4 regions of the Neobacillus sp. PVCKKU3 genome follow, and region 1 is predicted to be linked to each of the others. Evidence: predicted binding sites of a transcription regulator. Region 1 holds the regulator's gene; each other region holds the start of a gene.
The links. Region 1 encodes Rex, which represses fermentation and respiration genes when NADH is low (regulators of the CRP and FNR family bind a similar motif). Its sites were predicted from a motif close to TTGTGAAATATTTCACAA; they were not measured.

Region 1 (7,647 bases):
CACCGCCAGCCAATTTAGCAAGGCGCTCTTGTAATTTTTCCTTGTCAAATTCAGAAGTAGTTTCTTCTAATTGAACGCGGATTTGATTCACGCGACCTTGGATTGCTTCAGTGCTTCCTGCACCTTCAACAATTGTTGTGTTTTCTTTTGTGACAACGATTTTAGCAGCGCGTCCTAAAGATTGAATTGTTGCGGACTTAAGGTCACGGCCAAGCTCTTCAGTGATGACTTCAGCACCAGTTAGAGCAGCGATATCTTCAAGCATTGCCTTACGGCGGTCACCAAAGCCAGGAGCTTTAACAGCAACAGCATTGAAAGTACCGCGAAGCTTGTTCAGTACTAATGTTGCAAGTGCTTCACCTTCAACATCTTCAGCAATCAAAAGTAATGGCTTTCCTTGCTGTACCACTTGCTCAAGAACAGGCAGGATTTCCTGAATGCTTGTGATCTTCTTATCAGTGATTAATACAAATGGATTGTCTAAGATAGCTTCCATTTTGTCAGTATTTGTAACCATGTATGGAGAAGCATAGCCACGGTCAAATTGCATACCTTCAACTACATCCAATTCAGTAGTGAAGCCTTTAGATTCTTCGATGGTAATAACGCCGTCGTTGCCAACGCGCTCCATTGCTTCAGCGATTAATTGGCCAACTTCTTTGTCATCAGAAGAAATAGCGGCAACTTGAGCGATCGACTCTTTGCCTTCAATTGGTTTAGAAATAGCTTTAAGCTCTGCTACAGCAGCAGTAACTGCTTTTTCGATCCCTTTGCGGATGCCCATTGGGTTAGCGCCTGCAGTTACGTTCTTTAAGCCTTCGCGAATCATCGCTTGAGCAAGAACTGTTGCAGTTGTTGTACCGTCACCGGCAACATCGTTTGTTTTGCTTGCTACTTCAGCAACAAGCTTTGCACCCATGTTTTCGAATGCATCTTCTAATTCGATTTCTTTTGCAATCGTTACACCGTCATTTGTGATTAATGGTGAACCGAATTTTTTCTCAAGAACCACGTTGCGTCCTTTAGGTCCAAGAGTAACTTTAACTGCATCTGCAAGTGTATCAACACCGCGAAGCATTGCGCGGCGAGCGTCTTCACTAAACTTAATCTCTTTAGCCATTGTTAAAAAACCTCCTCTTATAATTAAAGCTAGTTATTGTTCTTATTCTCCAACTACAGCAAGGATGTCGCTTTCACGTAAAATTAAGTATTCAGTACCTTGGTATTTCACTTCAGTACCAGCGTATTTTGAGAAGATGATGCGGTCGCCTTCAGAAACTTCAACAGCTACGCGCTCGCCATTGTCAAGCACACGGCCAGTACCTACAGCTACAACTTTTCCTTCTTGAGGCTTTTCCTTTGCTGTATCCGGTAATACGATACCGCTTGCAGTTTTTTCTTCTGATTCAACGAGTTCGATGATAATGCGATCACCTAATGGTCTTAACATTCAAACAACCTCCTCAAATATGTGTTATTCGGTCATTTATTAGCACTCAACTATGATGAGTGCTAACACAATTATTATAATAATCAATCTAAAAATCTTTTGCAAGTCTGATGCATAAAATTTATTAAAAAAAGTTACCCTTTTTTTCCACCTTATAAAGTATGGATAAAATCCATATTTCTATTCAATTCTTTTCAAAGCAGGCATTCAAAATTGAAACTAATTTGTCATTAAAGGTAGAATGAAGAATAGTGATTGATTACATTTCGATTGGAAAAAATAGATGGAAAAGGAGTTTTGACTTGAAAAAGGAATACTGGATTGTCCTTATTGTTTATATTGCCATGCAGCTTTCCAGCTTTGCCGGGATTCCTGCATTTATGTTTGGATTTCGCCTTTTTGGATGGAGGCAGGAATTTGTGGTACCGGTTTGGCTGATCACAAGTTTCACCCTTGCCTTTCTCATCATTCTTGTTATCCTAAGAAAAGAAATGAAGCCTGGGGTCCATAGTGAAAGAAACACTTCAATCGGTCATTCGATAAAGTGGGCGATTTTAGGGGTTTTCCTTGCCCTATTTGCCCAATATACGGCCGCCATCATTGAGCGCCTTATTGGGATTGAATTGGGCTCTAAAAATACACAGGAAATCCTCACGATCATTAATGCCTTTCCTTTGGCCATTCTTGTAACGAGTATTATCGGCCCTATTTTAGAAGAAATTGTGTTTCGGAAAATTATCTTTGGGGCTTTTTATAAACGGTTTAATTTCTTCATTTCTGCCCTAATCAGCTCGGTGGTCTTTGCGCTTGTCCATATGGAGCCTGAGCATCTGCTTATTTACTCGGCGATGGGCTTTACCTTTGCTTTTCTTTATGTAAAAACCAAACGCATCCTGGTGCCGATTTTCGCCCATGTATCCATGAATACGATGGTCGTCCTTGTTCAGTCCGTCTATAAGGACGACATTGAGCGGATGATGCGTGAGGCAGAGGCAGTTCAAAACTTTATCGGAGGATTTCTATGAAACGTTCACCTTTGTTTTCCGGTTTGATTTATTTAATACTGGGTGCCCTGTTCACCTATTTTGCTATCGATGATGTCCAAAACAATGGCTGGGGCTTCTTCAGCTACCTTTTGGTCATCCTCGCCACCTTTGACCTTGGGTCAGCCATTAAGATGATTGCTATTCATTTCAAATATAAGGGGCAAATGAAAAAATAATGATGTTTTATATTTTTGATAAGGCTGGTGTGAAGGACGTATTCACTTATTAATCGGCAAAATTGTCCTTCTGTCGATTGTCAAGGACATTTCTCTTCTCGATTCACTCAAAATGTCCTTGATTTCACCTATCAAGGACATTTCCCTTCCCGATTTCACTCAAATTGTCCTTGATACCGCCTATCAAGGACATTTTCCTTCCCGATTTCACTCAAATTGTCCTTGATACCGCTTATCAAGGACATTTCCCTTCCTGATTTCACTCAAAATGTCCTTGATGCCGCCTATCAAGGACATTTCCACTACCAATTTCACTCAAATTGTCCTTGATACCGTCTATCAAGGACATTTCCCTTCCTGATTTCACTCAAATTTCCTCAATACCGTCTATAATGTTTCGCCCAGCTCCATTAATTGACCTCTGTTAGAGCTATCAGCTGGTAAGCCTTAAAGAATTCATCACAAAACGCATCCCATTCCGCAGCAGCGTCCATCGAGGCTTCGCTTACTTCACCTAAAACAGGCCGCCCCAGTAGGTCTTCAAGTTGATCAGAAAACTTTTTAATTGTCTCCCCAGCGGCTCCCTCAAGAACGCTGGCCACAAACTCAGCAGGTGAATACCAGTCAGAAACCCTGCCCAAATCGCGGTAGATTTGTGTTAAAAGCAGATTACGCGGTCCCTCCCACTGTTCGTTTACGACCACATCGCGGAAGATACGCGGCAGCGACGAAAATTCCTCCATCACTCCATGGCCGGCAAACACGGAGATAGCCTCCCGTAAAATTTCCGCTCCCTCATTCGTTGCACAGATTTTCTGCAGCAAGACAAGTTCACGCAGATTAAATAACTTTTTCCTAACATCAATTGGATGGTCCGATTTAATTCCTGGATTAAGCGGCTTATCCAGTTGCAAGAAAAGATTATAGATTTTGAATGCCCCCGCCGTCGTTCGCTCAGCGGCATGCTGGATTCGTTTCAACTTGCTTGCTGCGAGTGGATAGTCTTTTACCTTCTTTCCAAAAACACTTCGGAAATCGCTGTACAAGTTTGCCTCCCGAGAGGCCCTCAGCATAAACCCGGCACAGGCAATCCCAATTTCCAACCTCGACAAGGTCAATACAATTCCGACTGCAACTGCAATCCCTTTATCCTTTGGACCGATTGGATAGGCACGCGCCCCCTTATATTGAATCTCCCCTGTTGGCAGCTCGGCTGTTCCCAGCTTCCATTTGATCCGATTTATCTCGTACCCGTTGCGTTTCTCCTTCTCCTTATCCCCCGGAAGCCAGGAAGGTACGATAAATGTTGAAACTTTGTCAGTTCCCGATATTTTTGCCGTCACCACAGAATAATCGGCATGCGCCGCAGAACAGAAAAACTTATTCCCATACAAACGATAATACTTGCCTTCCGGAACCGCCTCCAAAACATTAGCCGGCAAATCAGAACCACCCTGGATTTCTGTCATAAATTGAGCGCCAATGGCGAATTCGCCGTTTAGCCCTTCTTTTGTATGATGTAATATAACTTGAAGTTCTGGATATTCTTCATCCGGAAATTGGTCAAGCAAAGCCACTAAACCATGTGTACATGTCAGCGGACAGGTCACTCCCGCCTCACCCAGCTGATGGATCAGCATTCTTTTCACAAAGCTTTCCCAAGGTGTCATGTTACTGGAAAAAAGACCTTCTCCGAAAATTTCATTCTCTAATTGATGAACTTCTTGAGGACGAACAATCCGGTCAATCCGATGATTAAAAGCATCAAAGTGAAGCATATAGGGGCGGACTTCCGGTCTGGCAATTCTTTCGGCTAACCGGTTCCATTTTGCAGATACTGTTGCTGAAAAGGATAATAGTTTTTCGTGGATTTGGCTGTGCTGAGAACCCGTAAATTTCTTTACCGCTTTTTGTAAAAACGGTTCATCACGGTACCAATCAAGGTTGTCACGTTTTTCGAGAAATTCATCAAAGCTGTAAGAATTTTTTCCTCTTGCTTCTGTCTCTTGGGAAACATGCTTCATAAAAACGCCACTCTCCTCATGAATAATAATTCATAATTTTCAATTTAATCTTAAATGTAAGGATATGGAAACGTCAAATATAAGTAGAAAAACAAAAAAAGAGGCTGAATAATTCAGACCTCTTCTTTATTGGTGCACCCTTCTATGACGGTATTGGTTCCACTGAAAATGAATAAAGCATCCGATGCAAAAACCTAGAATTGCCACAAAGGCAGCCACTGCGACAAGAATCGTGAACACATAGCCAACACCATTCCAACCCAGCAGGAATCCTACAAATCCAATTCCCAAACACGATACGGCAAGTTTTTGATTAAATTGCTGCTGCTCCCAATCCTCGGGGATATAAGCCTCTGGTTCCTTTCTTAAAAATAGTTTTGCTATTTGCATAATCGGATTAAATCCGAATAAAAGACCAGACATACCGGCAACAAACGGCACTAACAAAAACCATTCCTGACCGGATAACCATGTTAACACAACACTTAAAACAATCGTCCACTGGTTTGTTTTCACTAGCGGCCGTGGGATTGAACGAACTGTTTCTGTCATTTTAATTCCAACCTTTCCTATTGGATTACAATAATTACTTGTGTATTCATTTTACCCGCTTCCACTCCCTTTGTATAGTGATCTGGTTAGGAAAATGTTTCAAAACGAAAAAATGGGCCTCTCACCATTTTGGCGAGAAGCCCATTGATTATTTATTCTTCTACTTCGTCGTTTGGATAATGCTTTAAAAAGTAAACAAGTGATTGCAGCTCCACCGCCAGGTCAATATGATGCACGCGGATCGATGAAGGTACATTCAGTCTTGCTGGAGTAAAGTTTAAAACCCCTTTTACATTCGTATTCACAAGCTTGTCTGTGATTTGCTGAGCAACCGGAGCCGGCACCGTCAAAATCGCCACCGAAATATTTTCCTCGATCAAATACTGTTCTATATCGTCCATCGAATAAACGGGAACATTGCCTATCGAACCGCCAATTTTTCCGGGGTCCACATCGAAGGCGCAAGCGATTTTTGTATTATTATTTTTTAAAAAATTGTAGTGTAAAAAGGCTGTGCCGAGATTACCCACCCCGATTAACGCTACCTTTGTTAATTCATCTTGATCAAGAGTTTTCCGGAAAAACGATAACAAATAGTTTACGTTATAGCCGTACCCCTTTTTCCCAAGGGCCCCGAAATAAGAGAAATCCCTGCGAATAGTGGCCGAGTCCACCTTTACTGCTTCACTCAATTCTGCAGATGACACCCTCTGCTTGCCAGAGGAATGAAGGTTTTGTAAAAATCGATAATATAAGGGCAGCCGCTTTGCTGTTGCCTGTGGTATTTTCATCGTTTCATTGGACATATTTCTCCCACCCTTCAATTTTAATGGATATATTAGATTTCTCTTCTAAAATCACCGTTTTTGCCGCCGGTTTTTTCCACCAGAAAGGTTGGTCCAATTACCATCCCTTTATCAACTGCCTTACACATATCATAGACGGTCAGGGCACAAACAGAGGCAGCTGTTAGCGCTTCCATCTCAACCCCCGTACTGCCTTTTGTTTTCACTGATGCAGCAATATGCAGTGTATATTGTCCCTGCCCGGCCTGCTCCCATGAAAAACTAATATTGATACCTGTTAATGGAATCGGGTGGCACATTGGAATGATATCCCATGTCTTTTTCGCTGCCATCACTGCAGCAACCTGGGCAACTGCTAAGACATCGCCCTTTTTCATTTCGTGGTTTGTGATTTTTTCATAAATTTCAGTGCTTACTGTTATGCTAGACTGGGCTGTTGCTGTGCGTGCCGTTTCCGGCTTCTCGCTGACATCGACCATCTTGGCCCGGCCTTCTTCATTAAAATGAGTAAATTCAGCCATAAAAAAAATCCTCCTACAAAAAATAATACAATATTTTTTTGTCCATGTGTGTGAAACTTTGAACTAACAGTATATTTTTTTATAATTCCATTAAAAATTTCACTTCATTGCCGACATTCGGGTTATACGGTAAACTAGTCGTAAGGTAATAGAGGTGAAAAAAATGATTTTATTACAGGTTAACCAACTACAAAAATATTATGGTGCTGAACTTATTTTATCGAATATAAAACTGGAATTACAAACCCGTGACCGTGTTGCCCTTGTCGGACGCAATGGAGCGGGGAAATCAACGTTATTGAAAATCATCGCCGGCGAAATGGGCTATGACGGCGGCGAAATCATCAAACCAAAGGATGTTACCGTTGGTTATTTGGCGCAAAATACGGGTTTGGAGTCCAATTTGTCCATTTGGGAGGAAATGCTGACGGTTTTTGAGAACCTGCAGGCGATGGAAAAATCGCTCCGGAAGCTGGAGAAGCAAATGGCCGATCCTGCTGTTTTCGGGGACCCAGGAAAATACGAACGGGTATTAAAGGAATATGATGAATTGCAAATAAAGTTTAAAGAGCAAGGCGGCTATCAATATGAAGCTGATATCCGTTCTGTATTGCATGGGTTAAATTTTTCTGATACTACGTTAATGATTTCAAGTCTAAGCGGCGGACAAAAAACGCGTCTTGCGCTAGGCAAACTATTACTGACAAGACCTGATATTTTAATTTTGGACGAGCCAACCAACCATTTGGATATCGAAACCCTTTCCTGGCTGGAGCAATATCTGCAGGGCTATGATGGCGCGATTTTAATTGTTTCGCATGACCGCTATTTTTTGGATAAAGTGGTTACAGAGGTGTATGAACTATCACGCCGCCTGATTCAGCGATTCACCGGTAATTATAGCACTTATCTTGAGCAGAAAGCTGCCAATTATGAACGCGACATGAAGCTTTATGAAAAGCAGCAGGAGGAAATTGCCGCGTTAAAGGATTTCATCCAGCGCAACATCGCACGGGCCACTACTACTAAGAGAGCGCAAAGCCGGCGGAAGAAGCTTGAAAAAATGGAAATC
Region 2 (7,647 bases), on a different contig from region 1:
GAGCTGTTTAATTCTTTTTCTCTATCAAGTAAAACTTGGAACGAAATGTCTTTGGAATTGACTGTGTCCAAGTGAAGATGAGAAACACGATCTTTAACTTGTTCTGCGACATCAGTAATATTGGCTGATGGTGTTTTGATTACATTTAAAGTCACGCTTGGTGCTCCGTTTGTTCTTGAAACAGTCTTCACGTCATTCAAGGAATGAGTAATTGTACCGAATGCCGATACAGGAATAACTTTTCCTTCCTTATTCTTAATTGTTGCGTTTTCCATTTGCTGCACAGTTAATGGCAGCCCGTCAAAGGAAACTGGAATCGATAATTGGTTGTTTACAATATTGCCTTGTGGCATCGATGGAACTGCCAAAGCAAACGATTTATTCACATCATCCAATGTTAAGCCGTTTTTCACAAGGTCTTTCATGCGTACAGTTAATACATATCCATCTTTTGCTCCACCGATTGCAGATACATCCGCTACACCAGGAACGGATTTTAATTGTTTAATGATTTCCTGAGTTGCAGTTGAACGCAGTGTTTGTTCATCCAATTTTGAGCTTGTTACACTGTAAGTCAAAATTGGGAATGAGCTTGTTGTTAATCGAGTCACTGAAGGGGTACTTGTAATCGTTGACGGAAGGTCGGCATTTGCCAAGGCTTTATTTACTTGATCCTCGGCTGCCTTCATGTCTGTATTCATTGGAAAATACAAACTCATAAATAATCCGCCGTCATAAGAGGTTGTTTCCACGTTGGACAAACCATCGACTGTTTTAACGGCACTCGCAAGGTTATCAGTAACCTGCTGTTTTACCTGAGCCGCTTGATACACCGGAACTCTCATACTCACTGTCAGGGTCGAATTGTTAATCCCAGGTAAGTAATCCCGTTGCATCTGGTAAGCTGAAATCCCGCCCCAGGCCAAGATTATGACAACACACACAATCATAAGAATGGCTCTTTGCATGGTTGCCTCTACTAACTTTTTCATTGTTTTTCCTCCCATTACTCATCTATGATTTAACCCAAAACATGATCGTTTTCTGCTGTGAATTCATGAATGGACTTGCAATAAAATTGGGCACTTCAAAGTATATAAAACGAGTCTGTTTGTTCACTTAATAAAAGATTAATATTTCATTAAGATGGAAAAGTCTTTTAAGAATAACGGAGGAATATATAGAAAAAGCTAATAGATGGAGGATTTAAAAGTCAGGGGGGACAACCTTGTTTAAACAGTTAATAAAAGCCATTCCTAATTTATTTACATTAGGAAATTTATTGTGCGGTGTTCTTTCTATTACTTTAAATATGAGTGGGTTTATCGAAGTGGCCTCGATCTTTATATTTTTTTCAGCTGTGTTAGATCTTCTTGACGGAAGGATTGCAAGAAAATTAAAAGTGAACAGTGAATTGGGTGTAGAACTGGACTCTCTGGCCGATATTGTGAGTTTTGGGGTCGCCCCTGCTCTTTTATTCCATTCAATTGCGGCACCATCTATATTAACTTCTTTGGCATTTATCCTTTTTCCGATGATGGGGGCATTAAGATTAGCCAGGTTTAGTGTCAAGCCAACGATCGGCTATTTTAAAGGACTCCCTATTCCAGCTGCCGGGCTGCCACTTGCTGGCATGGGATTCTTCTCATATAGCAATGCATGGATTACCTTAATCCTAGCCCTCTTAATGGTAAGTCCAATTCGGGTAAAGAAAATCTAAAATACTATCTATTGAAAAAGCTAAGAGCCTTAGTGGAAAAGGGCATAGCTTTTTTATTTTATCCATAAACCTTTTCTTAATAAAGGATTAATAATTCATTAAGATACTAATTGAATTGTACATTGCATGCTAAATTGTAATTAGAACTTGAAATATTAAATTCAGAATAAATGAAAAGACAGTAACTCCTTAAAAAGCTTTGGAAGGACGTATGTTTCGTGGAAACACATATTTTAGTAATCGAGGATGAAGCTCAAATTGCCCGGGTTTTAAAAATGGAGCTTGAGTATGAAGGGTATCAAGTAACAGTTGAATACAATGGGAAGGCTGGATTGGAAACCGCCTTACAAACGGACATTGATTTAATCTTATTGGATGTCATGCTGCCTGAGTTAAGTGGAATGGAAGTATTAAGGAGATTTAGAAGGGAAAACACGGTCACTCCTGTCATTCTTTTGACGGCACGGAATTCAACTTTTGATAAAGTATCAGGCCTGGATCATGGTGCTAATGATTATGTCACAAAGCCCTTTGAAATCGAAGAACTGCTAGCTCGTATTCGTGCGTGTCTGCGGAATCGCCCGAATGGGGAAAAACTTCAATTAATTGTTGGGGATCTAATCATCAATAAGGAATCAAGAGAAGTCAAAAGGGATGGAAAACTCATAACACTAACACCGAAGGAATATGACTTCTTGGTCTATTTAGTCATGAATAAAAACAAAGTCGTTACCCGAGAGAACATCATTCTTAATGTATGGGGCTATGATTACGAGGGAGAGACCAATGTGATCGATGTTTTTATTAGACATCTGCGAAAAAAGGTGGATGAAGGTTTTTCTATCCCGTTAATTACAACTGTGAGAGGGATTGGTTTTACGATAAAGGAGAAAACGGATGAAGATCTCGACGAAAATTAACCTGTTAACAACGGCTTGGATGCTTTGTATCTTAATACTCGTAAATGTAGTCGTCTTCTTCTTATTTATGAAAACAACCATCAATATGGAAGAGGATATGCTCTTTCAAAAGGCTGCAGATATCGAAAAACAAATTGATAATAGCCAATCCTCTCGTGATATAGAGGACAAATTAAAAGGATTTTTATCCGAATACTCCTATATCCGAATGATCGGGCCCGGGAACACTATCATCCACGAGGTTTCGACTGATAAGGTACTATCCAGAAAGATAAAAGGGAAATACGCAGTAAATCAACAGTCTCAAACTTACGTAATTTCTGGAAAAAACGGGGAAGAACAAGTATTGGTTATTCATTCTAAGATTAATACAAAGCAATTGAAAGGAAGCCTCGAAATTGGGGAGAGATTAAAAGGTTTAGAAGCAAGAAAAGAGATTCTTAGAGCGATTTTAATATTTAGTACGATCCTTGCTGCCTTATTATCTTTACTTGGAGGAAGATGGCTGTCCAATATGATCATGCGGCCGATTTCTAATATGATTACAACCATGGAGGAAATAGAAAAAAGCGGTGTTCCGAAGACTATCACCATTCAAAATAGGGCAAAGGACGAACTGCAAACCTTGGCTAGAACATTTAACCGGATGATTGAAAGACTTCAGGACAATTTAGCAAAGCAATCGCAGTTTATTTCTGATGCCTCTCATGAATTAAAGACCCCGTTAACGGTTATTAAAAGCTATGCAAATCTTTTGAGAAGGCACGGGCTTGAAAACCAAGAAATGGCTGATGAAGCCATTCAGGCTATTCATTCCGAGGCGACGAGAATTCAAAAAATGACCGATACCTTTTTGGACTTAGCCACCCTAGAGAAGGAAACGGAATTAGAAATCAACGAAGTAAACCTGGTTTCTTTATGCCAAAGTATTTTAAAGCAACTAAAACATGTCTATAGACGAGAAATAACATTGGAATATGACAAGTCCCCGCTCATTGTTCATGCAGATGAATTAAAACTCAAACAAGTAATTATCATTTTGCTGGACAATGCCATGAAATATAGTCAGGAAAAAATTGACGTCTTCTTAAAACAGACAGAGCAATATGCTATTATCCATGTAAAAGATTATGGGATTGGAATCCCACACAATGAGATCCAAAATATTTTTGAGCGGTTTTACCGAGTAGATAAGGCTAGGAGCAGGGAAACAGGGGGAACGGGATTGGGTCTGCATATCGCCAAAAGTATCATGAGATTGCACAAGGGTGAAATAGAAATAGAGAGTCATGAAGGATCAGGGACTACTGTGAAATTATTTTTACCTAAATGAGCCACCTTACTCCCAGCCGGAAAAAAGGTGCCAGGCAGCGTTCTGATACCCTATGAATAGTCCAGTGTTTTTTTGATAAAGTGGGCTTTTCTTTTTCATAATTGGAAGCCATTCTTTTAAACCAATTATTTTTTTAAAATGTGATTTTTTTTACTTTGGTTTCCTTCTGAATTGCTATATAATGGGTATAACAAGTTCACAATTTAGACAAAAATTATTTGAGTATATAGCAAAAACCTTTCGGAGGGATTACTAATGATAAGAGCGGCGGTTGCAGGTGTTGTAGGTTTCATTTTGATTTTTATTGAATCCATGATTGTCATGAAGTTTAAAGGCTATGCTACGATAGAATTCGGCGGCCTTACGCCATTTATTAACGTTTGGGCAATGAATTTCTTTGCTGTTTTTGCTATCCTTACACAAGTTACAAATTGGTACGTTAACAGACATAGCTTCGAGGAAGATAACAGCTATTAATGTGTAAAACAAAACACCCCCATCTCAAGCTGAGAGATAGAGGTGTTTTTTTGTTAAGCAGTTTGTTTAACAGGGGCGTTTGCTTTTAAAACTGTTTTGCGGAAGAATGGTACAACCCAGCGGTCTAATCCGATGCGGCCTGCATTGTAGCCTGCAGCTAAGATAATCACGCCAAGGAAAATGTCAGTAGGAATATGAGATACAGTTCCTGCAAGGAAGAACGCAAAGTTCATGACTAAAGCAAAGAATGCAGCGGCAGTAGTTAAGCAGCCTAACATTAATCCTAAACCGACTAAAACTTCTCCCCAGGGAACGATAAAGTTAAAGATGTCGACGTTTGGAAGGGCGAAGCCTTTTAAGAATTCAACATACCAGCCATAAACAACGGCACCATCAGGACCTTTTACAGGGTTGGCAGTCACTCCTTTTAAAAATCCTGCGGCATCAAAGCCTCCAGTCAATTTATGAAAACCGGCAGTGAACCAAGAATATCCGAGATATAAACGTAAGACAGTTAAAATACCAGCAGCAATTTTGTTTTCTCTTAACCATGTGGCAAACATTTGAAACATCTCCTTAAAAGGTTTTATAAGTTTTAAATAATTTCTACACTGTAAATATATCAAATTTAGTTTGAATTGAGTGGTTTATGTTCACTAATTCACATATTCGTAAAAAAGCTTTGAACACTTTGTTACATGAAGATTTTATAAATAAAAATGGCCAAAATCATCTAATCTCAGGCTGAAAGAATTTGGTCAGAACAAAATAAAATCGCCTCAGTTCGAGTTGGAACTGAGGCGATTATTGTTAAGCATTTATTTTAACTGGATCGTTTGCTTTTATAACTGTTTTGCGGAAGAAAGGAACAACCCAACGGTCTAGACCGATGCGGCCTGCGTTGTAGCCTGCAGCTAAGATTATCACGCCAAGGAAAATGTCAGTAGGAATGTGAGATACAGTACCTGCAAGGAAGAACGCAAAGTTCATGACTAAAGCAAAGAATGCAGCGGCAGTTGTTAAGCAGCCTAACATTAATCCTAAGCCGACTAAAACTTCTCCCCAGGGAACGATAAAGTTAAAGATGTCGACGTTTGGAAGGGCGAAGCCTTTAAGGAATTCAACATACCATCCATAAACAACCGCACCATCCGGACCTTTTACTGGATTAGCAGTCACTCCTTTTAAAAATCCTGCGGCATCAAAGCCTCCAGTTATTTTATGAAAACCTGCAGTAAACCAAGAATACCCAAGATATAAACGTAAGACAGTTAAAATACCAGCGGCAATTTTGTTTTCTCTTAACCATTTGTTAAGCATTTGAAACATCTCCTTAAAAGGTTTATAAGTTTTATATAATTTCTTTTCTACACTGTTAATATAGCAAATTAAAATTGGATTGAGCGCTTTTTGGTAGCTAATTCACATATCCGTAAAAAAGCTTTGAACAATTTGTTACATACTGGAAGGAAAGATAATTTAGGAAAATTTTTCAAATAAACCTCTTGATTTAACTAATGTTATTAGTTAAAATAAAACTAACGATATTAGTTAAGGGGTTGGTCATAATGAGAATGATCAAGAAGGGATATTTGTATCAGGTAACGTTTATGGCGAAGGTGTTTCCAGTAAATTGCTACTTAGTGGAAGAAGACGATGGTTTAACCCTAATTGATGCGGCCATGGGTTTTGCGGCAAAAGGAATTTTACAGGCAGCCGAGAGAATTGGAAAGCCGATTACTACAATCATCTTAACCCATGCCCATGAGGACCATGTGGGAGCATTGGATCTGTTAAAGGAAAGGCTTCCCGATGTACCTGTTTATATTTCGGCTAGGGATAATCGTTTAATGTCAGGCGACCGTTCCCTTGATTCACACGAGGATCAAACTCCAATTAAAGGTGGTGTTCCTAAAAATTTGAAAACCAGGGCAAGTGTTTTATTGAAGGAAGGGGATGAGATTGGCTCCCTGAGGGCGGTTGAATCATCGGGCCATACTCCGGGATCGATGGCATTTCTTGATATACGGACGAAGGCATTAATTGCAGGTGACGCGTTCCAGACGAGAGCAGGTATCGCAGTAGCAGGGGATATAAGACCATTTTTCCCATTCCCAGCTTTTGGCACATGGAGCAAACCAACCGCATTAAAAAGTGCCAAGAAGCTGGCTGCTTTAAAACCGAGTTTACTTGCCATCGGCCACGGAGAAATGGTAGAAAATCCTGTAGAGGCCATGGAGCTAGCTATCAAAAAATTGGAACAGAAATTACTTTAAAGGAGTATTAAAATGGTTAGACCTAAAGTTGGACTTGATTTATCAGAAATACTGGAAGCGGCGGGAGAGCTTGCAGACCACAATGGGATGCAGGAGGTTACATTGGCAAACCTGGCCAAAAGGCTCAGCATCCGCCCGCCTTCTCTTTATAATCATTTCGATGGCCTGCCTGGATTAAGGAAAAAGCTAGCCATCTATGGACTTAATTTATTGTATGATGAATTGGCCCAGGCGGCCATCGGAGTATCAGGCACCCAGGCACTGCTTGCGATTAGTAGAGCTTATGTGAGTTTTGCCAGGAGGCATCCCGGTGTCTATGAGGCAACCTTGATGGCGCCGGACACTGAAGATCTTGACGTCCAGAAGGCCGGCGCAAAGATAGTCGACCTTTCTGTTCGGGTCCTGCAGGCTTTTCATCTAGAAGGCGACCTGGCCATCCATGCAGTAAGAGGACTGCGGAGTGTCCTGCACGGATTCTCCTCCTTGGAGCAAAGAGGCGGCTTCAAAATGTCATTGTATTTGGATGAGAGCTTGGAGATTATCATAACAGCGTTTATAAACGGTTTAGAGATTCGTGGGAATTTTTAAGCTATGTGAGGGTTGATTGGAATCTGGTATAATAAAGGAAATTTTTGATTTAAGGAATGATTATTTTGCAAAGACAGGCGAAATTAGGTTTATTGTTGGATGTGGAAACGACGGGGCTGGGACCGACAACAGATGAGGTTATTGAACTGGCCCTGAAGTTATTTTCTTTTAGTACGGAAACGGGCGAAATACTAGAAATTTTGGAGGAAGAAGCCTTTTTAAGAGAACCTCTTTCCAGTTCGGCACGTAGAAATTATGACAGGGCCTATCAGGTCCATGGTATTGCATATGATATGGTTCGGGGAAAGAGCTTCTATGATGAAAAAATAAAAT
Region 3 (7,647 bases), on a different contig from region 1:
AGCGCATGAGGAATTAAATGTAAAAGAGCAATCGATAATAACAGGCCCGCGCTAAGAGCAACCAACGACAATAAAGTTCTTTCCGGCCAATTTTTCCGAATTAAAACGAGAAATCCGCCAAGAATATAGGCAAGAGATGAGATTAAAACAACGAGGAACACAGTCACGGTCAAGATAATCCTCCCCTTTTTTGTTTATTCCCCATTATGTATTCACCGTCTTGAAAAAAGATTACCAATAAAAAATGAGGTGCCCTCAAAGAACACCTCATTTTTTCCCTCTTAATAAAAGCTAGCACCGACAATAATTAAAAGAATGAACAATACAACAATTAAAACAAATGGGCTAAAGCCGCCATAACCGAAACCGTAGCCATAACCACCGCAACCGCACCAGCCGCACATAATTAAGTCACTTCTCTAATTGGTTTAATTATTCTTATGCAGCCGTGATGATAAACGTAAATGCGAATATAATAGCCTTTTAAAAATGGATGTATGTCCTGCTTGGTTTACAATTGCTTATTTCTTCAAAAATGGCGGACTGATCATAGTTTCCCTTTCCCGCACACGTTTCACGGACAGGAAGACCATCAGGAAAATAGCGATTAACATATAGGCGCTGCCGCCAATTAACCCCAAGGTTCGCGGTGTCAGGTATTCTAAAACGGCCCCAGATAAAAGCATCGAAACACCCAATAATGGATTGCCAATGGATGCCAATAACCCAAACATAGTTCCCTGGTGTTTCTCAGGAATTTCCTTCATCAGAACCGTATCAAAACAGGCATTCCCAATACCGGACATAAACGCGGCCCCGCAAAACACGAGAAACGCTGCAGCTATGTAGTGGGTTTGGCTCAATACTACTAGGAAAGCCCCCTCGAGCATGAGACTGGCCAACCCAATCCCAAGGATATTTTTTCGTAGACGGTTGGCGACAGAAAAGCTTAACGTTAAACCAATCCCCAACGCCCCATAAAACAGCCCTACACCTACATCACCCAAATGGTACTCCTGTATGGCATACACGGTAATCAGGACATTATCAATGCCGTTCATGGACGCAATGACCACTTCACAGAAAAGAAGAATTTGGACCGGGACGGACAATATGATTACCTTTTTTAAGGTTGGAATCAGCTTTTCCTTTTGCTGCGGCTTTTCATCCTGAGAGGAGTTTTTTTCAGGAAATGTGATCAAAGAAATAATAATTGCTGCACCTAAAAAGGAGGCAGCATTAATTAAAAATGTTAACCCCGCTCCAAATAAGTAGGATACAATCCCCCCTGAAAAAGCGCCAACAATTAGTACAATCCCAACCAATACTTGTTCCAGACTATTTATTTTTATCAAATGCTCTTTGTTAACAAGATGCGGTATCGCCGATTTTCTCGCTGGTGCATAAACAGCCTCGCCAACCGCTAACATGAAGGTACCAACATAAACAATCCAAAGATCCTCTTTCCCATGAACCCATAGAAACGACAAGGCAAACACGATGCGGATGAGGTCAGTTGCCACTAAAATGGTTTTTCTTGAAAAACGGTCTGCCAGCCTTCCCCCGATTGGGGCGAAAATAACAAAGGGCAATAGCCGAATCGCTAGCGTCTTGCCGACTGCAAAGCCTGCCCCTGTTAACTCGATTGCAAGCGCTAATACAGCAACGGAACTGAAGCGGTCGCCGATTCCATTTACGACACCGGCGAGAAATAATCTCCGGTATTGTTTTTCCTTTTTTATAAAGGAAAGAGCCATCCTCTTCTTCTCCTTTCACCCTTATCTAATTTCACACCTATCTAATTAGTTTTGCAAAAAAATTTACTTCAGCCACCACAGTTCAACCGGATTTAACTCATATTGATTATTTTCACGGTACATAAATTGGCACATAATAAGTTCGCGACGTAACGTAGCGTAATCCTCATGATACTGCTTTAAATATTCGTTAATTTCCTTTTCTTGATAAACTTTACCCAGTTCCAGCCCTTTGATCATATGCTCAAGCACAACAAGCTTTTTCTTTCGCTGCGCAGGGTAGGTTTTCAGTTTTCCTTCTTTGGTGAAGAAGTTTTTAATGATTGCTTCCCTATCCTCCGCTGTCACCGACATTTCCATTTCTGCTCCGCCTCCCGTTCCAACATTCAAAATAGCCTTAGCACTCAGCTCTAATATTTTTGTGTTAAGAGAAAAATAAATGGTGTTTTTATCACGCCGCTCTTTTATCAGCCCCACCTCTCTAAGTTTGGCCATATGGTGGGTTATCGTTGGCGGTTTAAGCCCCAGCTTACCGGCAATCGCCTGCCCGTGCAACGGCCCCTGTTGAAGCAATGCTACAATCTTGATCCTGGTAAGGTCACCAAGGGCTTTATGAAATTCCACGATTTTGTTTAATTGCATGTTTAAATTCACCTACTTTAATGATTATCTAATTAGATATTATTCGAATTTGGTTTCGATTGCAATAGTCTAGTGGAATTTTTTTCAAGAATAAAATCAATAAAAAAACCCACGACTGGGGTGTGGGTTTTTTAAACTTTATGATTAATGTCTGCATTTCGGACAAGGCTGCCAGTGTTCCTTCACAGTTCCGCATGAAGCGCATTTATCGGTGCCCTGTTGACTCTTTTTGATTTTCCATTGATCGTAGGTTAAATGTCCTGCACTGTCGTCGTTTAAATACTTGATATAGTCATTACCATAAATATACATCAAAGGTATCACCTCCATTGCTCAATACCAATGTATGCGCTTACATATATGAAAAACACTAAAATAGCAGAATTAAATGAAAACTCGCAGATTGGCGAGTCCGATAGGACGGTTCATGAGGCGTAGTTGAATTTATGCGTTAGGAAGTTATAAATTTGTGAAAATTTATAACTTCCTATTAGCTAAAAAAAACTATCTTTCTATGTATTTTTACAAAAAAGATAGTTTTTCTGGATAGTCTTTTTTATTATTTTTTAACAGGTGTACACACAGCAAATAAATTTTCAGACGGGTCAGTCACATTGATTTCAACAATCTTAAATCCGCCATTTCCTAGATCTTTGCCCTCGTTCTTGATTGGTGTTAATACTTGATTGTTATTCATCGTCCTTACTTCCTTCCTACGTAATTTCTCACACAGAAGCTAATATATGACTATTGTTAAAAAATGTGCATATTTTTTTGTAAAATTTGTCTATTCCTAACAGGAGTTTTCACTTGAGATTATGGTATTATTTTCTAAAGAATAGGGGGTCATAAAGGAGGTAGCTTGAATGGTTGAATCTAGGAAAATAGCTGAAATTAGGGAAACCCTCACTAAGCGTGTGATATCCCTCCCTGATCGTTCGTCTGTACCGGTTTTAGGTCAGGGAACTTGGAATATGGGCGAAAATAGCCGTGCAAAAGAGCAGGAAGTGAAAGCCCTTCAGCTTGGGATTGAACTCGGAATGACGTTAATTGATACAGCGGAAATGTACGGAAATGGCGGTGCAGAGCAAGTTGTTGGTGAAGCGATAAAAGGACTCAGAGATAGAGTGTTTCTGGTCTCCAAGGTCTATCCCCATAACTCTGGAAAAAATAAAATCACCGAAGCCTGTGAAAACAGTTTAAAACGGCTTCAAACAGATCATTTGGATTTGTACCTTTTACATTGGCGGGGCCAGATTCCACTTGAGGAAACCATCGAAGGGATGGAGAAACTTAAAATAGAAGGAAAAATTCTGCGCTGGGGTGTTTCCAACTTTGACACAGAAGATATGGATGATTTAGTTGCCTCCGCAAACGGGACAAATTGTATCACCAATCAGGTACTATACCACCTAGGGTCACGAGGGATTGAATTTGATTTGCTGCCGTGGCAAAAGCAGCATCAAATGCCCATAATGGCCTATAGCCCAATCGCCCAGGGAGGTTCCTTAAGAAGACAGCTGCTGCGTGATTCTACCATTCTGGATATTGCCCGCAGTCACAATGTGCAGCCCTTGCAGATTGTGCTAGCCTGGTGTATCCGTTCCAATCAGGTGATTGCCATTCCAAAAGCAGTCCAACCGGAACACGTCATGCAAAATGCGGCGGCTGCTTGCATTAAACTAACAACAGAGGAATTAGCTAGACTTGACGAGGTTTTCCCCGCTCCCGCCAGAAAAGTTCCTCTTGATATTATTTAAAAACGTAAAATGCCAGGCAGCTTTCCTTTTTCGGATGCCGACTGGCATTTTTTCTATTATTTATGATGTCTGAACCGTGCCTCTGCCAAAACCATCTTTCTACTAAATGGTTTTATATTTAATTTCTCCCTTAGTGTTGACACCATCACAGAGCTGATCAGCCAAAAAAGCAGACCGAGCAGCATGCTTAGCGGCCAATTATGGGTCAGTTTTAAGAACAGCCAGACGGTCGCTGCACAAATAATGCCGCCAATCATGCCATAAACAGAACCGCCTGCAATTTTCGCTGCGTTCTTCGTTCCGGAAGTAACCCCTACCATTAAAACGGCCGTAATCATCACAGCCGGAAATGCGGCGAATATTCCCCCTAGGATTTCCCATGGTGAAACCACAATTATTAAATAGCTGGCCATAACGGCGGCCCCGCCAAGTAGAAAACGTAAAAGTAAATCTTTTGTCATTGTTAACACCCTTTCCTAATTGACCGTGATGGCAACCACTATAATAGAAACTGCCAGCCAGCAGCCTAACGCCTCGATGAGTCCTTTTTTCCATCCGTGTTTCTTTAATAGAAGTACAGCCATAATGGCCACGAGTATATTAATTCCCATCCCAACCATGGCTCCTTTTGAGAGCATAATGGATTGGGAAACAAGAGCCTCGCCTTTCAAATCCAGCCCCGCTGTCAGTAATGCCGCTAAAAATACGGCTGGAAAAGCAGCGAATATTCCGCCTGCCTTTTCGCCCAATTTCCTCGCCACAATCGTTGAAGCGACAACTGCCACTCCCCCTAAAATAAATCTTATGAGTAACGCACTAACGGAAAGTCCACCCATTCTTATCACCTGTCCATAATACATATATTTGTGAATGTTTTCACATAATAACTCGATATGTTTATTTTACTCCTTTTTATCCTCAGCTCATGTGAACATTTCATTAACATTTTTGAAGCGCTATCAAGTTCTAAATAGGTACCAAAAGCCAAACGACCGAATGCTTGAAAAATTCGGTCGCTCAAAATACGGGGTTTAGTTTACATAATATAATTAAATATGTTATAGCCATTCATCCGGAACCGAACTATTATCAGCGATTGCAAAGGCTGCTTCTGTTATGGCCGCCGCTAACGTATTGCCCGTTTCGCATGCATCATTAAAACAAGCTTGGCAGGCACCGTCTGTTTTATATGTAAACCCCAACTCTTTCAATTTTTCAACGATTAGCATCGCGTGCTCCAGGTTTTGGTCGGGTTGAAACTCGTCAACAGGTATGAAAATTCCCTTTTCAAAATCATACCAGCGATCCCATCTATTTAACTTCCAGCCTAATATTCTGCGCGCAATTATTTCAGTTTTGTTCATAGCCACATTACTCCCTATCCTCAATAGACTTTCCTATTTTACCATTTTCATATTCAGAAGCCTGTATCAATTTTCACACATACTAAATTGATTTTGACAATTTATTAACTGTCCTAAAGGCCTTAATATACTGCAAGCGAATATACGTATTTATCACTACCCGAGTTACACTGACATACTTTATTTATGAAAAGTTTTTAAAAACAACTATATGAACTCAAAAATAAATCTGAATGGAGAAAGGGATGGAAGTATGGAGATGAAAGGTCAGCACCTCATCGTGGATGCCTACGATTGTCGGGCGGAGCTCTTAAATAACGCTGATGAATTAAAAACCTTGATGCTTGATACTCTCCGTGAGCTGGAATTGGATATTCTGCTGGCTTGCTTCCATTCCTTTTCACCTCAGGGAGTAACGGGAATCATTGCGATTTCGACCTCCCATTTTTCCATTCATACCTGGCCCGAATATGGGTATGCTGCCTTTGATTTATATACCTGCTCCCCTCAGGATGCCTGGCCTGTTTTAAAAAAATTTCTTGGAAAAATCGGTGCCGGGCGGGCCACCGCTATTGAAATTGAAAGAGGGATGGAAAGGCAGATTTCTCCTCTATATTCAAAAAAGCTACATCCGATGCTCTCAGCCAGCAGGCGCCCGGGAAATACATGGGACATGAAAATTCTTAAGGAAATCAAGAATGGCGGGCACCACATCCTCTATCAAGGGGCGAGTGAGCTCAATGACATTTTGCTTGTCATGGCAAAGGACCTGAGATTGTATCTGAATGAAGAATTCCAGTTTTCTTCGCTGGATGAAAGACATTACCACGAAGCATTGGTCCTACCAGCAATGGAACTCGCAAAATCAAGGAAACGGGTGCTAATTTTAGGCGGTGGGGATGGCCTTGCTGTTAGGGAGGTCATCAAATATCATGATGTTGTTCACATCGACCTTGTTGAAATTGACCCGATGATTATTAAGCTGGCGGCAAATGAACCGGCATTTGTTGATGTGAATGAGGGTTCGTTAAAGGATAACCGCCTACAGGTCCATATTATGGATGCGAAGAAATATTTAATGGGAGGAATGAAAAGATATGATGTCATCATTATGGATTTTCCGGACCCGGTTGACCCAGATACCAGCTTATTGTATACGAAGGAACTGTTTGACCAAGTTGGCCGGCACTTAAACACTGATGGAGTCGTCGTCTGCCAGTCAACTTCCCCAAAGGACAACCCCCGGGTCTATTGGAGTATTGCTAAAACACTGCAGGCTTCGGGCTTTAAAACGGAAGCATTTTATTCATTGGTGCCATCCTTTGGAATGTGGGGGTTTCACCTGGCGAGCCGCGGCAATTTCTTGAAAAAATGGCCGCAAATCTCGGTTCCACATGAAGCCATTGAAACAAACACGGAACCGTTGTTTCACTTGCCCCCTAAGTTCCAGCCCCCCAATACCGGATTGATTATTAACAGCAAAAATAACCTTAAGTTGCATGAACTTTATCAGCAAGAAATGGGGAATATTTAGTGCTGGGAATAAAAAAATGCGATTGACATCATCTGCAATCGCATTTCTTATTTTTGGCTGCAAACGAACGATCATTCTTTGAACGGAATAGGTCATTACCGATTGGCACTCGTCAGTATTCCTCAAACATCTTTATGGCTGTGTCGGCTGAGTTGGTTCATACGCAATCCGCCATTTTTTATTGGCGATTTCTTTAAGGCCTCTGCGAATCATTAAGAAAACGACAACCCATGAAGAAACCATAAGAAAGATATGTCCGAATGGGGACATGCCTTTAATCGGTGTATCCCATAAAGCGTGCATCGCTACGACCAGAAGGAAAACAAATAAAAAGTACGGCTTAACCAATAGTGAAAAATTGAATTTTTGATCACCTTGTGCTTTGCAGAAAGCCCCACCTGTCAATGCAGCCCAGGCCACATGCCCGCCGGGAGCTAAAACACTGCGCCAGAGGATCGTCGTATAAAGGTGTTCGAAACTCCCTCCTGTTAACAGGCTTCTTAACGCATAGCCTGCTGTTTCAAACGCGGCAAAGCCTGCTCCCACTGCTGCCCCCACCAAAAGCCCATTTAGCATGTACCTGTATTTGT
Region 4 (7,647 bases), on a different contig from region 1:
GCTTTTATCGGTTTTTACTCTATTACTGTTCTCCATTTAGGATTTTTCCCGGCATTATTGATTTCAATGGTGGCCTGCGCAATTTTCGGCGTATTGATTGAGCGGATTGCCTACAAGCCGCTTCGGAATGCAACAAGGATTGCGGCATTGATTACCGCTATCGGAGTTTCGCTTTTCATTGAATATGGCACCATCTATATCCGCGGCGCCCAGCCGGAAGCCTATCCAGGCAATATCGTTCCATTGAAAAGCCTGGAGGTCTTCGGTGTTAAGATTAGCGGTCAGTCCATTCTAATTTTGGCCGTTTCCCTTTGTTTAATGATTATTCTTCAATTTATTGTTCATAAAACTAAGATTGGTAAGGCGATGCGCGCTGTTTCCCATGACCAGGATGCGGCCAAATTGATGGGAATTAACGTCAATAACACGATCTCTGCCACCTTTGCAATCGGATCTGCCCTTGCCGGTGCAGCCGGAGTGGTATTTGGAATGTACTATACAAAAATTGAGCCATTGATGGGAATCATTCCGGGTCTGAAGGCTTTCGTTGCCGCTGTTCTAGGGGGAATTGGAATTATCCCTGGGGCAATGGCCGGAGGATTATTATTGGGTGTCATTGAAGCCCTTGTCAGCGCGGCTGGAGGCTCGCTATTCCGTGACGCTGTAGCCTTTGTCGTGTTAATTCTAATTTTAATTTTCCGCCCTGCTGGTCTTTTTGGCAAAAACGTCAGGGAAAAGGTCTAGGGGGTGCTTGGTGAGATGAAAAAGTTAAATAACGCAAAAGGCTTTTGGGGTTCCATTATATTAGCGGTTATTTTTGCCGTTGTCGTCCAATTCCTGATTAATGGCGGTACGTTAAACCCCTTTTATGTAAATGCTCTATTTTCAATCGGCATTAATATCATCCTTGCCGCTTCGCTTCATCTGATCATCGGTATTACCGGGCAGTTTTCGATCGGCCATTCCGGTTTCCTTGCCGTGGGGGCATATGTTTCAGCCATTATCACAATGAAATTGGGATTGCCCTTCCCTGTCGCGATTTTGGCTGCCGGTGCGGCCGCTGCTGTTGCCGGTTTAGTGATCGGGGTTCCTACCCTTAGGCTCCGAGGCGACTACCTTGCCATCGCTACTCTAGGTTTTGCGGAAATCATGCGAATTGTCTTCTTGAATATTGATTATGTTGGCGGCGCTTCCGGGATGACGGTCTCGCACCTGATTACCTGGCCATGGCTGATTGCCTGTGTGGTCATCACCATTGTCGTCATTGTCAACTTTACGAATTCTACCCACGGCCGAGCCTGCATTTCGATTCGCGAAAACGAAATCGCTGCCGATGCGATGGGGATTAATACAACTTATTATAAAGTAATGGCGTTTATCATTGGTGCCTTTTTTGCCGGCGTGGCAGGTGCCTTGCATGCCCATAACTTTTACATTATCCAGCCGACCAACTTTGGCTTCTTAAAATCCTTTGATATTTTGATCTTTGTTGTGCTGGGCGGACTTGGCAGTATGTCCGGTTCCGTGCTTGCAGCGATTTTATTAACGATCATTTCAACATTCTTAGCCAATTATCCGGAAGTCCGGATGGTGATCTACAGCCTTGTGCTAATTGCGATGATGCTGTTCCGTCCGCAAGGATTAATGGGAACAAAGGAAATTACGTCTTTCTTCAAGCTGGGAAAATCCGGGCAAGGAGGGCCTCATGATGCGAACAAAAACACAGTTGCTTAAAGTAGAGAACGCAGGTATCCGATTTGGCGGTTTAAAGGCTGTATCCGGGGTCAACCTAGAGCTTTTGCAGGGAGAACTCGTCGGACTGATCGGGCCAAATGGTGCCGGCAAGACGACCTTCTTCAACCTGTTAACAGGTGTTTATGTTCCAACCGAGGGATCGATTTCTTTGGCCGGTGAAAAATTAAACGGGCATGCGCCTTATAAGATTACCAAAAAAGGAATCAGCCGTACCTTCCAAAACATCCGCTTGTTTGGAGAATTATCGGTGCTCGATAATGTTAAGGTTGCCTATCATTCGCTTGCGAAGCATTCCATTCTCAGTTCAATCTTCCGCCTTCCATCTCATTTTTCCGGTGAAAGGGAAATGGAAGAAAAGGCAATTGAGTTTTTAAAAATCTTTAAGCTTGATAATGTCCAGCATGAAATGGCGAAGAACCTGCCATACGGGCAGCAGCGCCGCTTGGAAATTGCCCGGGCATTAGCAGCAAATCCTAAGCTGTTGCTTTTGGACGAGCCGGCAGCAGGGATGAATCCGCAGGAAACTGATGAACTGATGAACCTGATTGCGTTAATCCGCGAAAAATTCTCGTTAACCATTCTTTTAATCGAGCACGATATGAATCTTGTCATGGGTGTTTGTGAAAGAATCTATGTTCTGGACCATGGACAGCTAATTGCCGATGGTACACCGGAAGAAATCCGTAACAATCCAAAAGTCATCGAAGCGTACCTTGGCGAGGAGGTCTCTTAGTATGCTTAAAGTCAACGATATTAATGTCTATTACGGAAATATCCATGCATTAAAAGGAGTATCCCTCGATATTAACCAGGGTGAAATTGTGACGCTGATTGGTGCGAATGGTGCCGGTAAAAGTACGCTATTAAAGACCCTTTCCGGGCTTTTGAGGCCGAAGAATGGCGAGATTGTGTTTGAAGGCGAACATGTTGCCGGAAAGGTGCCGCAATTGATTGTGAAGCGCGGGATCTCCCAGGTTCCAGAGGGCCGCCGAGTATTTGCCAATATGTCAGTTGAGGAAAATTTGGAGCTTGGCGCCTATTTGCGTAAGGATAGGAAGGGTATTCAGGAGGATTTTGAAAAAATCTATCAGCTCTTTCCGCGCCTGCTGGAGCGCAAAAAGCAGCTGTCTGGTACACTTTCAGGCGGTGAGCAGCAGATGCTCGCAATGGGCCGGGCGCTGATGGCACGACCTAGGCTGCTTTTATTGGACGAGCCTTCCATGGGTCTTGCACCGCTGCTGGTCAAAACAATCTTCCAGATTATTGAGGAAATCAATAAAACGGGAACAACGATCCTGCTGGTTGAACAGAATGCGAACATGGCGTTATCCATCGCTGACCGCGCCTACGTCATTGAAACAGGAAAAATAGTCGCCTCTGGTTTAGCTGAAGAACTCAGTGCCAGTGACCAAATTAGAAAAGCCTACCTCGGTGGGCATTAAAAAAGGTATCGGAGTGAACTCCGGTACCTTTAAATTTTTTGCTGGTCGGAATCAAGTGTAAATTGAAAACGATGTTTCGGCTGGAATGAGTGCTTGATTTTGCTTTTGTATTCGACATACAATTGCTCGAGCCCCACTAACGCAAGCGAGAAGAAATTAGCATAATTCTTCTGGACCTCCCACTTTAGCTCGTTCTTGCCGCAAATGCTGTAATAGTTTAGTTCCTCAATTTCTTTGGCAAGCTTAGCCAGCTCTTTAGTTTGTTTTTCTGTCGGAAGGGCTAGAATTTGGTCGATTTTTTCAATATAGGCCCTCGACTTTTCAATTTTCCCTTTAATATCCTGGAAGCCGGCTAAATCAATTAGCTGGTATTTTAATTTGAATTCGTTCAGCCGTTGTGCGGCCTCATAGGTGGCCCCAACGATTGTCTCACGCGTCATATCCTTCGTTTCGTAGCTGAGCATATGCTTCCAGGACGGCTGGGTGATGGCCTTGCGATGGTCTTCGAGTGTCTGGCACAATTTTTTATAGCCATGGATTTCCGGGTGCTCAAACGCCGGGCTCGCCGGATCCAAAAATGGTGCGAGCGGGGCAACGAAGTAAAAGATTCTTGGGTCCTTCCCGCAGGCCAGGTGGATGGTTTCACAAAATTCAATGTTTTCGACAGCACTTTCATACGTCTGTCCAGGGATTCCAACCATAAAGAACAGGTCAAATTTTTTACAGCCATTTTTGAGAGCGAACTGCAGTGTTTCGATCACCTTTTCATTTGAGCAGCTGAATTTCCCGTTATATTTCCTGATTTTTTCTTCATGGGTTTCAAGGGTAATTTCAATGCTGTAATGAGGCACGCTTTCATTCATCAGCCGGAAAAATTCTTCATCCGCATATTGAAATAACTCAAAGACGATTTCGTTTTTCAGCTTCAATTTTTTCAAACGGCAAAAAAATTCCTCAACATATTCTTGTCCACCCTGTCTTAGATCATGGAGGATAAAAATCGGCGCCCGGCTGAACCGGGAAATAAATTGAATATCCTCGACGAGCTTTTTCGGTGACCGCAATGCTAGCGTATGACGGTTGCAGTTTTGCCCATAAGCCTCTCTTGATCCGCCGCAAATCAAACAGTTCTGTGTGCAGCCGCGTGCGGTCAGCAGTGCGGTGTTCGGGTATTGAAGCCAGCCGTTGTATGGCAGCGGATCGAGGAAATTTCGGTATTTGAAAACGGAACGAATGGTGTAGCGGTAACCGGGAACATCAATATCATCGAGATCCTTTGGCACGTACGTTAACGGATTATAGCCAGTCTCGGTGCCCTTTTTCCACGTTAAATTAGGGATATCTGCAAAATGCGTATTTCCAGTCTCCAGCTTATTCATCAACAGCAGCATCAGCTTTTCTGTCGAGTCCCCGCGCATCACGAAATCAATAAATGGATATTGGATTAGCTCCTTGTGATAATACGTGGCCGACAATCCGCCAAAAATAATCGGGGTGTCCGGATGAAGCTGCTTGACAATTTTCGCTAGCTCAATACTGCCGTGGGCATGTGGCAGCCAGTGCAGATCAATGCCAAACGCACTTGCCCTGATCGATTTTAATTTTTTTTCGACATCAAAGTTTGGGTTCATGAGCATTCGGTTGGCGATATTGATGATTTTGACGCGAAGTCCATAACGCTCCAAATAGTCGGCGATGCTGGTCAGGCCGATGGGGTACATTTCAAACACGGGCGAGGATGGAACAACATCACTGATCGGTCCGGCAAGCAAAGGATTTTTTCGGAAATCGTAAACACTTGGAGCATGCAGCAGTACTAAATCGTATTTCATGGGAAACACCTCTTTGATTTGTAGTGTAATAAGTCCTTTTGGGGTATATATATAAATGTTTTTTCAAGAAAGGATTTGTGAGGGAATTCACAAGGTTTTTTAATGTTATGATCGCTGTTTACTTTAGTTTACTATAATAGTTGTTGGCTAGAGTGACAATCAGGTGACAAATTTTGGGTGATTTTGTGCCGGAATTACTACGAAGGTAGTAGGCAAGAATAATCCTTTAGCCAAATAGAAAACGCATAGCGGTTTATGACATAATAGTGGATATCAAACCATTATGGTTTGCGAGGGACCCAGTCCGGTTAGTGTGTTCATTAGACCGGGTTGGGTCCTTATTTTTTGCGGACATTTGGCGGGTAGGCATTCATATTGTTTTCAAGCTATAAATACATTAAACTGGAATAAACAGAAAATTAAGTAAATCGTCACAGAATTTGGAGGGGAAGCTTTGGGAGATATCGGCATTTTGCAAAAAAAAGAGCAGCTATCAAGGCAATTCCTACTATTTATCTCTGTCGTTGGAGTGTTTATTTATTTTCAATTTGGCTTGTTTCATTTAATGGTACCGCGCGAGCCAATTATTTTGACACTGCTGGTGTTGTTTCTCTTTATTGTGGAGCTATATCCTGTTCCGGTCTGGAAAGGCCATATTACCATCTCTTTTCCACTGGTGTATGCCATATATCTCATGGATGGATTAGCCTATACAATTGTTTTTTATGGGATTATCATTGCAGCAACCAACATAATGAATAGGAGACCGCTCCGAATTATTTTCTTTAATCCGTCCATGCAGGTCATTAGCTTTTTTATTGCCCATCTGCTTTGCCAGTGGCTGTATACGCAGATGCCGATCGAAGGGCTGCCAAGGGTCCTGCAGGGAATTATCCATTTTAATTTGCTTATCATCCCCTTTTATTTCATGAATAATCTCATTGTGGATCTTGTTTTTGCTATCAGGCCACAAACGTATAATCTGAAAATCTGGAAGATGAAAGCTCTCTTTGAGGTTTATAGTTTTCTTATTTCCTATGGTTATCTTGTTTTGTTGCATGTTTTGGGAAATCAAAGGCGGGGAACGATTGATGTTTTTTCATTTTTCTTCTTTTTTATCCCGTTAGTCTGTGTGGCTCTGCTAAGCTCGATTATTGCTAATTTAAAAAAGGAAAAGGCGAAGCTGAAAGCGTTGTTCAGCATTTCATCCGAGCTCAATAAAAAAATTGCGAGGTCTGATTGGTTAACTTTTTTAAAAGATAATCTTCAAGAATTTATCGATGTTGATGCATGGATTTTGTGGAAACGTCCACCGGAAGGCTGGTTGTTCCGATTTGCAGCCGGCCCTGTTAATGAAGATTTAACAATGTCGGCGGAAACGGCTGCTGCTCTTGATAAAATCACAAATTTGACCATTTACCATAATGCCAAAAGAGACCCAAGTCCTGCAGGGATCTTTTTTACAAAGGAAATAGGGACATTACTGTATGCTCCCTTAATTTTAGAAAATGAGCTGGTCGGGATGTTCGTCTTTGGCAGAAGCAGGACCAACAGCTTCGGGGAGGATGATATGCGTTCTGCCGCCACCCTTGCTAATCAGCTGGCTGTCCTGATTAAAACAAGATGGCTGTTTGCCGAGCAGGAGAAGCGGCTGATTTTAGAAGAAAGGAATCGGATTGCCCGGGATATCCATGATGGTGTGGCCCAGTCGCTCGCCGGCGCGATTATGAATCTTGAAACGGCGCAGCGGAAATTTGCGAAAATGCCGGACGATTCACTTCGGTTAATGGGCGAAAGCACCGAGAAGCTGAGGCGCAGCCTGAAAGAGGTGCGGGAATCCATCTATGCTTTAAGACCTTATCCGACTGAGCGGGTGGGGTTATTGTCGGCAATTTCTGCAAAAATTAATGCGGTCAAGCGGGAGCATAATCTGGATATCAATTTGGAGACAAGAGGTCCGGAATTCCACCTGAGCTCGATGGTTGAAAAAATTATTTTCGATATTTGTCAGGAAAGTGTGCAGAATGCCGTTAAACATGCAGAAGCCTCGAAAATTGACATTCTGTTAAGCTATCAAAAAGAAAATGTGCTTTTGAAGGTGAAGGATAATGGCAAGGGGTTTTCGCTTTTCCAGGCCATGATCAAGGCCCGGGAGCACCCGCATTTTGGAATATTACATATGAATGAATCGGCTGATAAAATTCAGGCCTCGCTGCAGGTAGACAGCCGCGAAGGAGCTGGAACAGAGATAACCTTAACGGTGCCAAGAATGGGGATTGAAGGGAGTGATTTGCGTGATCAAGCTTATGCTAGTCGATGATCATGCCGTTTTACGGGATGGGTTGAAAAATATTTTGGAAATGGAAACGGATATTGAGGTGATTGCGGAAGCCATCAATGGCAATGACGCAATTGAAAAGGTAAAAGAGACAATGCCGGATGTGATTTTGATGGATATTAACATTCCAGAGAAGAATGGCATTGAAGCAACGAGCATTATAAAAAAAATGTACCCTTCTATTAAAATTCTGATGCTGACGATGTTTGACCATGATGAGTACTTTATGTCGGCGATTCGCGAAGGGGCCGACGGTTATTTGCTGAAGGATGCCCCTTCC

Region 2: the regulator Rex is predicted to act here: its motif matches at 5,100-5,117, upstream of ACNQGS_RS19600 (DoxX family membrane protein).
Region 3: the regulator Rex is predicted to act here: its motif matches at 5,024-5,041, upstream of ACNQGS_RS19360 (DUF3147 family protein).
Region 4: the regulator Rex is predicted to act here: its motif matches at 5,105-5,122, upstream of ACNQGS_RS03560 (TIGR04190 family B12-binding domain/radical SAM domain protein).

What each region holds. Positions count from the first base shown of each region.
Region 1 is NZ_JBLVQN010000067.1:4,256-11,902, reverse strand. Features, by position in the region: gene groL (chaperonin GroEL) at 1-1,120, opposite strand, end outside; gene groES (co-chaperone GroES) at 1,163-1,450, opposite strand; gene ACNQGS_RS27915 (CPBP family intramembrane glutamic endopeptidase) at 1,753-2,475, shown strand; gene ACNQGS_RS27910 (YdiK family protein) at 2,472-2,672, shown strand; gene ACNQGS_RS27905 (acyl-CoA dehydrogenase family protein) at 3,083-4,696, opposite strand; gene ACNQGS_RS27900 (DUF4395 domain-containing protein) at 4,823-5,248, opposite strand; gene ACNQGS_RS27895 (redox-sensing transcriptional repressor Rex) at 5,401-6,054, opposite strand; gene moaC (cyclic pyranopterin monophosphate synthase MoaC) at 6,087-6,575, opposite strand; gene ACNQGS_RS27885 (ABC-F family ATP-binding cassette domain-containing protein) at 6,739-7,647, shown strand, end outside.
Region 2 is NZ_JBLVQN010000031.1:36,284-43,930, reverse strand. Features, by position in the region: gene ACNQGS_RS19625 (efflux RND transporter permease subunit) at 1-992, opposite strand, end outside; gene pssA (CDP-diacylglycerol--serine O-phosphatidyltransferase) at 1,229-1,720, shown strand; gene ACNQGS_RS19615 (response regulator transcription factor) at 1,939-2,640, shown strand; gene ACNQGS_RS19610 (sensor histidine kinase) at 2,618-3,973, shown strand; gene ACNQGS_RS19605 (hypothetical protein) at 4,229-4,450, shown strand; gene ACNQGS_RS19600 (DoxX family membrane protein) at 4,504-5,013, opposite strand; gene ACNQGS_RS19595 (DoxX family membrane protein) at 5,261-5,770, opposite strand; gene ACNQGS_RS19590 (MBL fold metallo-hydrolase) at 6,019-6,726, shown strand; gene ACNQGS_RS19585 (TetR/AcrR family transcriptional regulator) at 6,739-7,314, shown strand; gene ACNQGS_RS19580 (exonuclease domain-containing protein) at 7,371-7,647, shown strand, end outside.
Region 3 is NZ_JBLVQN010000030.1:68,830-76,476, reverse strand. Features, by position in the region: gene ACNQGS_RS19395 (ZIP family metal transporter) at 1-167, opposite strand, end outside; gene ACNQGS_RS19390 (YjcZ family sporulation protein) at 282-404, opposite strand; gene ACNQGS_RS19385 (MFS transporter) at 522-1,757, opposite strand; gene ACNQGS_RS19380 (DUF2087 domain-containing protein) at 1,821-2,399, opposite strand; gene ACNQGS_RS19375 (hypothetical protein) at 2,959-3,096, opposite strand; gene ACNQGS_RS19370 (aldo/keto reductase) at 3,266-4,159, shown strand; gene ACNQGS_RS19365 (DUF3147 family protein) at 4,216-4,620, opposite strand; gene ACNQGS_RS19360 (DUF3147 family protein) at 4,636-4,995, opposite strand; gene ACNQGS_RS19355 (BC1872 family protein) at 5,218-5,523, opposite strand; gene speD (adenosylmethionine decarboxylase) at 5,783-7,057, shown strand; gene ACNQGS_RS19345 (PrsW family glutamic-type intramembrane protease) at 7,190-7,647, opposite strand, start outside.
Region 4 is NZ_JBLVQN010000003.1:129,015-136,661, reverse strand. Features, by position in the region: gene ACNQGS_RS03580 (branched-chain amino acid ABC transporter permease) at 1-744, shown strand, start outside; gene ACNQGS_RS03575 (branched-chain amino acid ABC transporter permease) at 760-1,734, shown strand; gene ACNQGS_RS03570 (ABC transporter ATP-binding protein) at 1,709-2,488, shown strand; gene ACNQGS_RS03565 (ABC transporter ATP-binding protein) at 2,490-3,197, shown strand; gene ACNQGS_RS03560 (TIGR04190 family B12-binding domain/radical SAM domain protein) at 3,227-5,029, opposite strand; gene ACNQGS_RS03555 (GAF domain-containing sensor histidine kinase) at 5,484-7,349, shown strand; gene ACNQGS_RS03550 (response regulator) at 7,324-7,647, shown strand, end outside.